3 regions of the Streptomyces sp. JLYT201 genome follow, and region 1 is predicted to be linked to each of the others. Evidence: riboswitches for the same ligand, from Rfam matches in the RefSeq annotation. Region 1 holds a riboswitch; each other region holds the start of a gene.
The links. Region 1 has a riboswitch for cyclic di-AMP ahead of AC5WAM_RS21840 (M23 family metallopeptidase). Riboswitches for the same ligand answer to the same signal wherever they lie in the genome.
Positions count from the first base shown of each region.

Region 2: another riboswitch for cyclic di-AMP. It lies ahead of AC5WAM_RS11490 (M23 family metallopeptidase); the one in region 1 lies ahead of AC5WAM_RS21840 (M23 family metallopeptidase).
Region 3: another riboswitch for cyclic di-AMP. It lies ahead of AC5WAM_RS16440 (C40 family peptidase); the one in region 1 lies ahead of AC5WAM_RS21840 (M23 family metallopeptidase).

Region 1 is NZ_CM182551.1:5,228,799-5,232,065, reverse strand. Features, by position in the region: gene AC5WAM_RS21845 (aldo/keto reductase) at 1-345, opposite strand, end outside; gene AC5WAM_RS21840 (M23 family metallopeptidase) at 593-1,735, opposite strand; cyclic di-AMP (ydaO/yuaA leader) riboswitch at 1,748-1,916, opposite strand; gene AC5WAM_RS21835 (PP2C family protein-serine/threonine phosphatase) at 2,148-3,257, opposite strand.
Region 2 is NZ_CM182551.1:2,919,630-2,922,896, reverse strand. Features, by position in the region: gene AC5WAM_RS11500 (M16 family metallopeptidase) at 1-105, shown strand, start outside; gene AC5WAM_RS11495 (M16 family metallopeptidase) at 129-1,511, shown strand; cyclic di-AMP (ydaO/yuaA leader) riboswitch at 1,773-1,933, shown strand; gene AC5WAM_RS11490 (M23 family metallopeptidase) at 1,947-2,780, shown strand; gene AC5WAM_RS11485 (GntR family transcriptional regulator) at 3,069-3,267, shown strand, end outside.
Region 3 is NZ_CM182551.1:4,081,375-4,084,641, reverse strand. Features, by position in the region: gene AC5WAM_RS16445 (hypothetical protein) at 1-160, shown strand, start outside; gene AC5WAM_RS16440 (C40 family peptidase) at 253-1,545, opposite strand; cyclic di-AMP (ydaO/yuaA leader) riboswitch at 1,554-1,709, opposite strand; gene pcrA (DNA helicase PcrA) at 2,003-3,267, shown strand, end outside.

The sequences.
Region 1 (3,267 bases):
GCCGAGGCGGCGCAGCGACTCCTCGGCGGCGGCCTTGATGGTGCTCGCGGACAGGCCCTTGTACTCGGGCAGCGCGCCGACCTTGGTGGCGACCACGACGTCGTCGCGGTTGCCGCGCTCGGCCATCCACCGCCCGAGGACGGTCTCGGACTCGCCGCCCTTGTTGCCGGGCACCCAGAACGTGTAGGCGTCCGCGGTGTCTATGAAGTTGCCGCCCGCGGCGGCGTAGGCGTCGAGGACGGCGAAGGACTGGTCCTGGTCAGCGGTCCAGCCGAAGACGTTGCCGCCGAGGGCGAGCGGGAAGACTTCGAGGTCGGACGATCCCAGAGGGCGAAGAGTGGTCATACCGGCGCCAACACCCTTGCGAAGTCGGGAATTCCGGCGGCGGACGGCGGATTCCAGACAATGGATTCCAGCATGTGGAACCCGGCCGGGGAGGCCCAACCCGGCCGGGGAGGCCCGCGCAACGGGGAACCGGCGGCCCTGGCGTCGGGGGGTCGTCGCCAGGGCCGCCGGAGTCTGAGGGCCCTTCGCGGTCAGCGGCCGGCGGCCAAGCGGTCGGCGCTCAGCCGTCAGCTGGCCGCGGGCGGGATCAGGGCGTCAGGCCCTTGCCGCGCAGCCAGGACAGCGGGTCGATGGCCGCGCCGCCCGTCCTGACCTCCAGGTGGAGGTGGACCCCGGTGACGTTGCCCGTGCCGCCCATGCGGCCGATGACGTCGCCGGTGCTGACCTTCTGGCCCACGCTGACGGAGAGCGAGGACTGGTGGCAGTACCAGATCTCGGTGCCGTCATCGAGCTTCAGGACCGTGCGGTAGCCGTACGCGCGCGCCCAGCCGGCCTCCGTGATGGTGCCGGAGTGGACGGCCTTGAGGGGGGTGCCGCTGGCTCCCGCGAAGTCGAGGCCGGTGTGGCTGCCGGAGGACCACATGGAGCCGGAGTCACCGAAGTGCGAGGTCAGCACGTACGAGGAGACGGGGAGCGTGAAGCTCTTGGCGAGCTTCGCGAGGCGCTCGGCCTCGCGCTTCTTGCGGGCCGCCTCCGCCTTCTTCCGCTTCTCCTCCGCGGCCTTCGCCTTGGCCTCGGCCGCCGCCTTGCCCTGCTGGGCCGTGGCGGTCGCGGCGGCCCTGGCCACGGCCGCGTCCTGGGCCTGCCTGCGCTGCGCGTCGTCCGCCTGGCGGTGCTGGTTCTCGGCCTGCTGGAGGATGCGGGCCCGCAGGGCCTCCCCCGCGTCCGTGGTGCCCCGCTCGGCGTCGGCGCCGGTGACGCCCGCGGAGCTGAGCGGCGCCGCGGCCGCGGCGGTGGCCGGTGCGGCGGTGTCGTCGCCGTCGACCAGGGCGCCGACGCCGGGCAGCGAGTCCGCGACGGACGCGAGGTCCGGCAGGGCGATGGAGACGGGCGGCTTGCCGCCCTGCGCGGTGGCGATGCCGCCCGCGCCGACGGCGGCGATGACGCCGACGCCGAGGACGGTGGAGCTGCGGGCGAGGCCGCCGCCGCCCTTCTTGTGGATGCGGTGCTTGCCGCGCACGGGGCGGACGGTCTCCGCGGTGGGGTTCCACTCCTCCCAGGAGGCCGGGGGCTCCTGGGCGGCGTAACCGGCGTACCCGGCGGGCGCGGAGGCCTCGGCGTGGTCGGCGTGCCCGGTGTGTCCCCCGGGTCCTTCGCCGCCGTCGGCGCCCTCGATGAGACCGCCGTGGGGTATGCAGAGCGCTTCTGGGGCAGGCCGGTTGGACGCCACGGGGGCGCACTCCTTTCCTTCCTTCTCGCCTACCGGGTTAGCTGACGGGTTCGGAGCAGGAAGGTCTCCTACGGCCGCTGCTCGTGCACGGCGGATACGGGTCCGCGTGCGCGAGAGGCGTCCGATTCACCCCAAGATGGTGGTTCCCCGGCTCCCTTGCGGGATTAGGCGCGTGCGCGCGGAGCCGCCGGGTGTGACGGCTGGGACGACCGCGCTGCGTTATCGAACGTTAATAGACAGCGGGGCGGTATTCCAAGCTGTTCGAGTTGATCGTTAACGCTTACGCCACAAACACAACGGGACATCAAGGTTGGGAATAGGGCGAGTTGAGCGCGCGTCATGACGCTGCGCAGCGAAATCGATCTTCACTCGCGGATGACGGGTCGTCAGTTGCAGTGCGCTGGGACTCCGTTCAGTCACGCGGCGTGACGGGTCGTCGTACGGCGAGGAGCGCCATGTCGTCGGTGGCGCCGCCGCCGGTGTGGTCCAGGACCTCGGCGACGAGCGTGGACAGGAGCGCGTCGGGGGCGTCCGCGCCCGAGAAGACGCGGCCGCCGAGCCGGGCCGCGGGGTCGTAGAAGGCGCCCCGCGCGTCCCGGGCCTCGCTGAGCCCGTCGGTGTGGAGCAGCAGCGTGGATCCGGGCGGGAAGTCGGTCTCGTCCGCGCGGTCGGGCCAGGCGCCGAGGTCGCCCATGCCGAGCGGCAGCGCGGGTTCGGCGGGCGAGAGCACGCGCAGGTGCCCGTCGGCGCGCAGCAGCAGCGGCTCGGGGTGGCCGCGGTTGACCAGGCGCACGCTGCCGCCGCCGTGCGGGATCTCCGCGAGGACCGCCGTGGTGAACCCTTCGAAGGCGTCGAGCCCGTCGCGCCGCGTGCCCTCGCGCGCCAGGGCGCGTTCCAGGCGCTGCGCCACGGCTTCCAGGGTGGCCTCCTGCTCGGCCGCCTCGCGGAAGGCGCCGATGACGACGGCGACGGCGGCCACCGCGCCCATGCCCTTGCCGCGTACGTCGCCGACGATCAGCCGGACGCCGTGCGGGGTGTCCTGCACCGCGTACAGGTCGCCGCCGATGAAGGCGTCGGCCTGCGCGGCCTCGTACCGGGCGGCGACGTCCAGGCCGCCGATGCGCGGGTCCGGCTGCGGCAGGACGGCCCGCTGCGCGGCCTCGGCGATGGAGCGGGCGGAGGCGAGGCGGGCGTCGCCGCGGCGGACGACGCGGTTGATCACGACGGCGAGGGCACCGACGGTCAGCATGGTGACGAACGAGGTGACGACCTCCACGTCCACGCCCGAGTGGTTGTCGATGCGCAGGGCGAGCACGGCGGCGCAGGACACGGCGGCCGTCGCCACGGTGGTGCCGAGCGAGAAGAACGGGGCCGCGATCAGGGGCGCGGCGGCGAACAGCGGGGACGCGGTGAACTGGGGCGGCGTGAGCGCGTCGAAGGCGACCCCGAAGACGATCAGGAGCGGGGGCAGCACACGGGTGAGGGCCCGCTCGCGCCGCGGCGCCCGGCCCTCAGCGCCCATGGCACGTCCC
Region 2 (3,267 bases), 2.3 Mb from region 1:
GAGCCGGTGGCCGCCGCGGAGGACGCCGACGGCGCGGACGGCACGGCCGCCGAGACCCAGCAGGAAGCCGCCGAGACCCAGCAGGAAGAGGAGGCGGCGAAGTGAGCGAGGCTGAGACGTCTGTGAAGATGCAGTTCCACCCGCAGCCCCAGGCGGGCACGGCCAAGCCCTGGGCCTTCCCGGCCCCCGAGCGCGGCGCCCTGGCCAATGGCCTGACGGTGCTGCGCTGCCACCGCCCCGGCCAGCAGCTCGTCGCCGTCGAGGTCCACCTCGACGCGCCCCTGGACGCCGAGCCGCAGGGCCTGGACGGCGTGTCCACGATCATGGCGCGGGCGTTCTCCGAAGGCACCGACAAGCACTCCGCCGAGGAGTTCGCCGCCGAGCTGGACCGCTGCGGCGCCACGCTGGACGCGCACGCCGACCACCCCGGCGTCCGGCTCTCCCTCGAAGTGCCCGTCTCCCGCCTGGCGAAGGGCCTGGGCCTGCTGGCCGACGCGCTGCGCGCGCCCGCCTTCGAGGACGGCGAGATCGAGCGCCTCGTCCGCAACCGCCTGGACGAGATCCCGCACGAGACCGCCAACCCCGCGCGCCGCGCCGCCAAGGAGCTGGCCAAGCAGCTCTTCCCGGCCACCTCGCGCATGTCGCGCCCGCGCCAGGGCACCGAGGAGACGGTCACCGCCATCGACTCCGCGGCCGTACGCGCCTTCTACGAGAAGCACGTGCGCCCCGCCACGGCCACCGCCGTCGTGGTCGGCGACCTCACGGGCACGGACCTCGACGCCGTCCTCGCCGACACCCTCGGCGCCTGGACGGGCGGGTCGGCGGAGCCGCACGTGATGTCCCAGGTGACCGCCGACGACACCGGCCGCGTCGTCATCGTGGACCGCCCCGGCGCCGTCCAGACGCAGCTCCTCATCGGCCGCGTGGGCGCGGACCGGCACGACATCGTCTGGCCGGCGCAGGTCCTCGGGACGTACTGCCTGGGCGGCACCCTCACCTCGCGCCTGGACCGCGTCCTGCGCGAGGAGAAGGGGTACACGTACGGCGTGCGCGCCTTCAGCCAGGTGCTGCGCTCCGCGGCCCCGCGGTCCCCGGAGGGCGCCCCGGGCGTCGCCATGCTGGCCATCAGCGGCTCCGTGGACACGCCGAACACGGGCCCGGCGCTCGACGACCTGTGGAAGGTCCTGCGCACCCTCGCCGCCGAGGGCCTCACGGACGCCGAGCGCGACGTCGCCGTGCAGAACCTGGTGGGCGTGGCCCCGCTGAAGTACGAGACGGCCGCCGCCGTCGCCGCGACGCTCGCCGACCAGGTGGAGCAGGAACTGCCGGACGACTTCCAGGCGACCCTGTACCGGCAGTTGGCCGGGACGGGCACGGTGGAGGCCACCGCGGCCGTCGTGAGCGCGTTCCCGAGTGACCGTCTGGTGACGGTGCTCGTCGGTGACGCCGCACAGATCGAGGAGCCCGTCAGGGCCCTCGGCATCGGCGAAGTGACGGTTGTCACCGGCTGATTGCGGCACACACGCCGTGAAGCGGCCCCACCGGGCCGCAAGGGGCAAACCGGAATGAACGCCGCGTAACCCAAGGGACCCCGGAGGCGCAGGAAGCCTCCGGGGTCCCGGCATGCCGCCATATGTCCGAATTGACATGGAGGTTGGGTGTCTGCCGTGTGGCGTGCGCTACAAAAGGCGGGATCCGTTTGTCGATTGAAAGATGAGACGTTTAGCGTCAGTGCGGCTGTACGTCACGCAGTACGCCGCGCCCGCGGCACCGCACAGTCATCGCCGAGTCCCCGTACGGCGCGAGCCAGGGGAGCCGGGGACCCACACGTCCCTGGGGTGAATCGGTCCCCTTGCCGCGAGGCGAGGAGTCCGTAGGAGACCTTCCTGCTCCGAACCCGTCAGCTAACCCGGTAGGCGAGAAGGAAGGAAAGGACCAGCCGCTTCATGGCGCTCATCCGCCCGACCGGCAAGCACCGCCGTCCGAGCCGCATCACGCGCACCACCGCCAGCGCCGCGGGCGTCGCCGCCCTCACCACCACCGGTGTCATCTCGGGCCTGGCCGCTCCGGCCCTCGCCGCCGACGGCTCCGCGGACCACGCGAGCACCGGCCTCACGCAGGCCATCGCCATCAACGACACGCTGGCCGACGAGATCGACGCCCAGGCCGCCGCCCAGAAGCAGGCCGCCAACGACGCCGCCGCCCAGAAGAAGGCGGAAGAGGCGGCGCGGCAGAAGGCCGCCGAGCAGAAGCGCAAGGCCGAGGCCGCCGCGAAGGAGAAGGCCGAGAAGGAGGCCGAGGCCAAGGCGGCGAAGGAGGCCAAGGAGCGGGCCCGCGAGCGCGCCGCCCGTGACGCCGAGCGCAAGCGCCTGAACGCCTACGTGGCCCCGGTCGCCGGCTCCTACGTCTCCACCTCCTACAAGGCCGGCGGCGGCATGTGGTCCTCCGGCAGCCACACCGGCATCGACTTCCACGCCGCGTCCGGCACCTCGGTGCAGGCGGTCGGCGCGGGCACCGTCGTCGAGGCGGGCTGGGGCGGCGCCTACGGCAACAACGTCGTGATCAAGATGAACGACGGCACGTACACCCAGTACGGCCACATGTCGTCCCTCAGCGTCACCGTCGGCCAGGCCGTCACCCCCGGTCAGCAGATCGGCCTCTCCGGCTCCACCGGCAACTCCTCCGGGCCGCACCTGCACTTCGAGGCCCGCACCGGCGCCGAGTACGGCTCGGACATCGATCCGATCGCCTACCTGCGCTCCCACGGCGTGGCCGTCTGACGCATCGACGGCGCGAGCGCCCCGCGCCCGCGCACGTCCCGAAAGCCCCGGCTCACCGAGCCGGGGCTTTCGGCATCGGGGCACGGCTCGGGCCCTAAGCGTCCACGACCGGTAAGCGTGCCGCCGCGCACACCTTTGGCCAAAAGATATCCATGGATTCCGGTGCCCCATCGGAAAATGCGGCCATCTGCAATAGAGTCCGTCCTGGCAGCGTCCATGGAGTCGTCGCACCGGCGTCTTCAACGCGTCGCGCGACGCGTTTCGCGGGCATTAAAGCGGAGGTCCGTCATGCGCATTCCCGCGCACTCGGTCTGCACGGCCATCCGGGACGACATCGTCTCCGGTGTCTACGAACGCGGCACGCGGCTCACCGAAGAACTCCTCGCCCGCCGCTACGGCGTCTCGCGCGTCCCCGTGCGCGAGGCCCTGCGCACCCTGGAGGCCGAGGGCTTCGTCGTCACCCGCAGGCACGCGGGCGCCTGCGTCG
Region 3 (3,267 bases), 1.1 Mb from region 1:
GGTCAACAACCTCAAGATCGGCATCAAGATGGCGGTCCTCGTCGTGATCCTCGGGCTCGTGTACCTGAAGCGCGACGAGGAGAAGGTCGACAAGGCGATGTTCGGCGCGGTCGGCGCGCTGACGACGGCGAACATCTTCATCGCCGTCCTGTGGACGTAACCGCCCGCTGCCCACGTTTTCGGCCCTCTCCGTAGAAGAGCGACACCTCTACGGAGAGGGCCGAAAACGTGTCGCCCTCCTACGGAGACGGGTCAGGCGGGCCGGACCACGCTGTGGATCGGCATGTAGTAGATCGACTCGACGCGTACGTTCGCGCCCGGCTTGGGGGCGTGGATCATCTTGCCGTTGCCTATGTAGATCCCTACGTGGCTGATGTCGTCGTAGAAGAAGACCAGGTCACCGCGTTTGGCGCTGGACGTGGACACCGTCGTGCCGACCTTCACCTGGTCCCAGGTGGTGCGGGGCAGCGAGATTCCGGCGGTCTTCCACGCGGCCTGCGTGAGCCCGGAGCAGTCGTAGGAGCCGGGGCCCGTGGCGCCCCATACGTAGGGCTTGCCGATCTGCTTCTCGGCGAAGCCGATCACCTTCTCGGCCTTCGCGGCGTACCCGCCGTCCGTGTTCCCGGAACCCGAACCCGAACCAGAACCGGAACCCGAACCGGAATCAGAGTCGGATCCCGTGCCCGATCCCGAGCCGGTGCCGGTGCCGGTGCCGGTGCCGGACCCGGTGTCGGCGCCCGACCCGGCTCCCGTCCCCGAGCCGCCGCCGGAGCCCTGCTCCCGCTCCTTCCGGGCCTCCTCGGCCTTCCGCTTGCGCTCCTCCTCCGCCTGCTCGCGCGCCAGCTCGGCGGCCTTGCGCCGAGCCGCCTCCTCCTTCCGCTTCTCGATCGCGGCGAGCCGCGCCTTCTCCTCGGCGGTCAGCTTCGACAGGAGGGTGCGGGCCTCGCCGAGCTTGCTCTGGACGGTCCGCTTGCTCGCCTTCAGCTCGTCACGGGAGTCACTGAGCGTCTTCAGGCTCTTCGCGGCCTTCGCGCGCTGCTTGGTGGCCGCCACCTGCTGGGTCTGGTAGTCGTCGACGGCCTTCTTCTGGCGGTGGGTGAGCCGGTCCGCGAGGTGGTTCTGGTCGAAGAAGCCCTTCGGGTCGTCGGCGAGCATCAGGGCGGCGGTCTCGGAGACGGCGCCGGTGCGGTACTGGGCGGCCGCGAAGGAGCCGAGCTGCCGACGGGCCTCGTTCAGGTCGTCCGTGCGCTCGGCGACGTCGTCCAGGAGCTTGTCGACGTGCTTGCGCTGCTTGTCGGTGCGTTCCTTGGCCGAGTTGTACTTCTGGGTGGCCACGCCCGCCTGGTGGTAGAGGTCGTCGACCTTCTTCTGCACCTCTTCGAGACTCGGTTCGGCGGGCCTGGTGGGCTTCGCGGGGGCGGACGGTGCCGCGTTCGCGCTCTGTGACAAGAGCGCTACGGAGGTCAGCGCGGCCGTCGTGATGCCGAGTGCGGGGGCGCTGCGTGCCAGGGGGGAGCGGGTGCGCGGCTTGCGGTGCGACGCCAAGGGAGGCGACTCCTTCCGTGGACCGCCTACCGGGTTAGCTGTCGGGTTCGGGCGGTTCGGAAGGGCTGCCCTACCGGCCCGTGCGAGGCGCAGCGGGACGGATTCACCCCAGGATCATGGTGGGTCCCCGGCTCCGGACACGTCGGGATCGGCGCGCGTCGGACTCGGCGGAGGCCGCGCGGCCCGGCGTGGTTCGCCGGTTTGGGGGGACGTGCGGCCCGCGGAGCACGCTAGCCAACTCCTGTGGCGCGGGGGAAGATTGATGTTCGATATGCCCGATACGTTTTCGTGACTTTCCGCACCCCCGTGCCCTCCCCGGCGCCGCCGCGACGCGGCTCACCTGCGGCGTGGCCCGGCGTGACCGTCCGGTGGCACCCCGTGGACGGCGCCGGGCGGCCGCGGTGGTGGCCGGAACCCGGGGTGGTTTGTCAGTGGGGCCGCCTAGACTCGGGAGGCGATGAGCAGCCTCTTTGACGACAGCTTCCTGGCGGACCTCAAGCCCTCGCAGGGCGCTGAGGAGGAGCCCCCGCCGCCGCCCGAGGACAGCGCTCCGGAGCCGATTCCGGACGACCTGTTCGACGGGAAGTTCGACGCGCCCGCACCCCGGGACGGGTACTACCGGGACGGCGCCCCCCGTCCGGCCCTCGACCCGGCGGCGCTCCTCGACGGGCTGAACGAGAATCAGCGCGCGGCCGTCGTGCACGCGGGATCCCCCCTGCTCATCGTCGCGGGCGCGGGCTCCGGCAAGACCCGCGTACTGACCCACCGCATCGCGTACCTGCTCGCCGAGCGCGGGGTGCACCCCGGCCAGATCCTCGCGATCACGTTCACGAACAAGGCCGCGGGCGAGATGAAGGAGCGCGTCGAGCAGCTCGTCGGCCCGCGCGCGGGCGCGATGTGGGTGTCGACGTTCCACAGCGCGTGCGTGCGCATCCTGCGCCGCGAGTACAAGAAGCTGGGCTTCACGTCCTCGTTCTCGATCTACGACGCCGCGGACTCCAAGCGCCTGATGGCCCTGGTCTGCCGGGACCTGGACCTGGATCCGAAGAAGTTCCCGCCGAAGTCCTTCAGCGCCAAGATCTCGAACCTGAAGAACGAGCTGATCGACGAGGAGGACTTCGCCGCCCAGGCCGCCGACGGCTTCGAGAAGACCCTCGCCCAGGCGTACGCGATGTACCAGTCGCGCCTCCGCGAGGCCAACGCCCTGGACTTCGACGACCTGATCATGACGACGGTGCACCTCCTGCGCGCCTTCCCGGACGTCGCCGAGCACTACCGCCGCCGCTTCCGGCACGTCATGGTCGACGAGTACCAGGACACGAACCACGCGCAGTACGCGCTGGTGCGCGAGCTGGTCGGCCCCGCTCCGGCGGAGGGCGAGGAAGGCGAGGCGCCCGGCGAGCTGTGCGTGGTCGGTGACGCCGACCAGTCCATCTACGCCTTCCGCGGCGCCACGATCCGCAACATCCTCCAGTTCGAGGAGGACTACGCGGACGCCACCACGATCCTCCTGGAGCAGAACTACCGCTCCACGCAGACGATCCTCAGCGCCGCCAACGCGGTCATCGAGCGCAACGAGAGCCGCCGCCCCAAGAACCTGTGGACGAACGCGGGCGCGGGCGCCGGCATCACCGGCTACGTCGCCGACACCGAGCACGACGAGGCGCAGTTCGTCGCCGACGAGATCGACCGCCTCACGGACGCGGGCGACGCGAAGGCCGG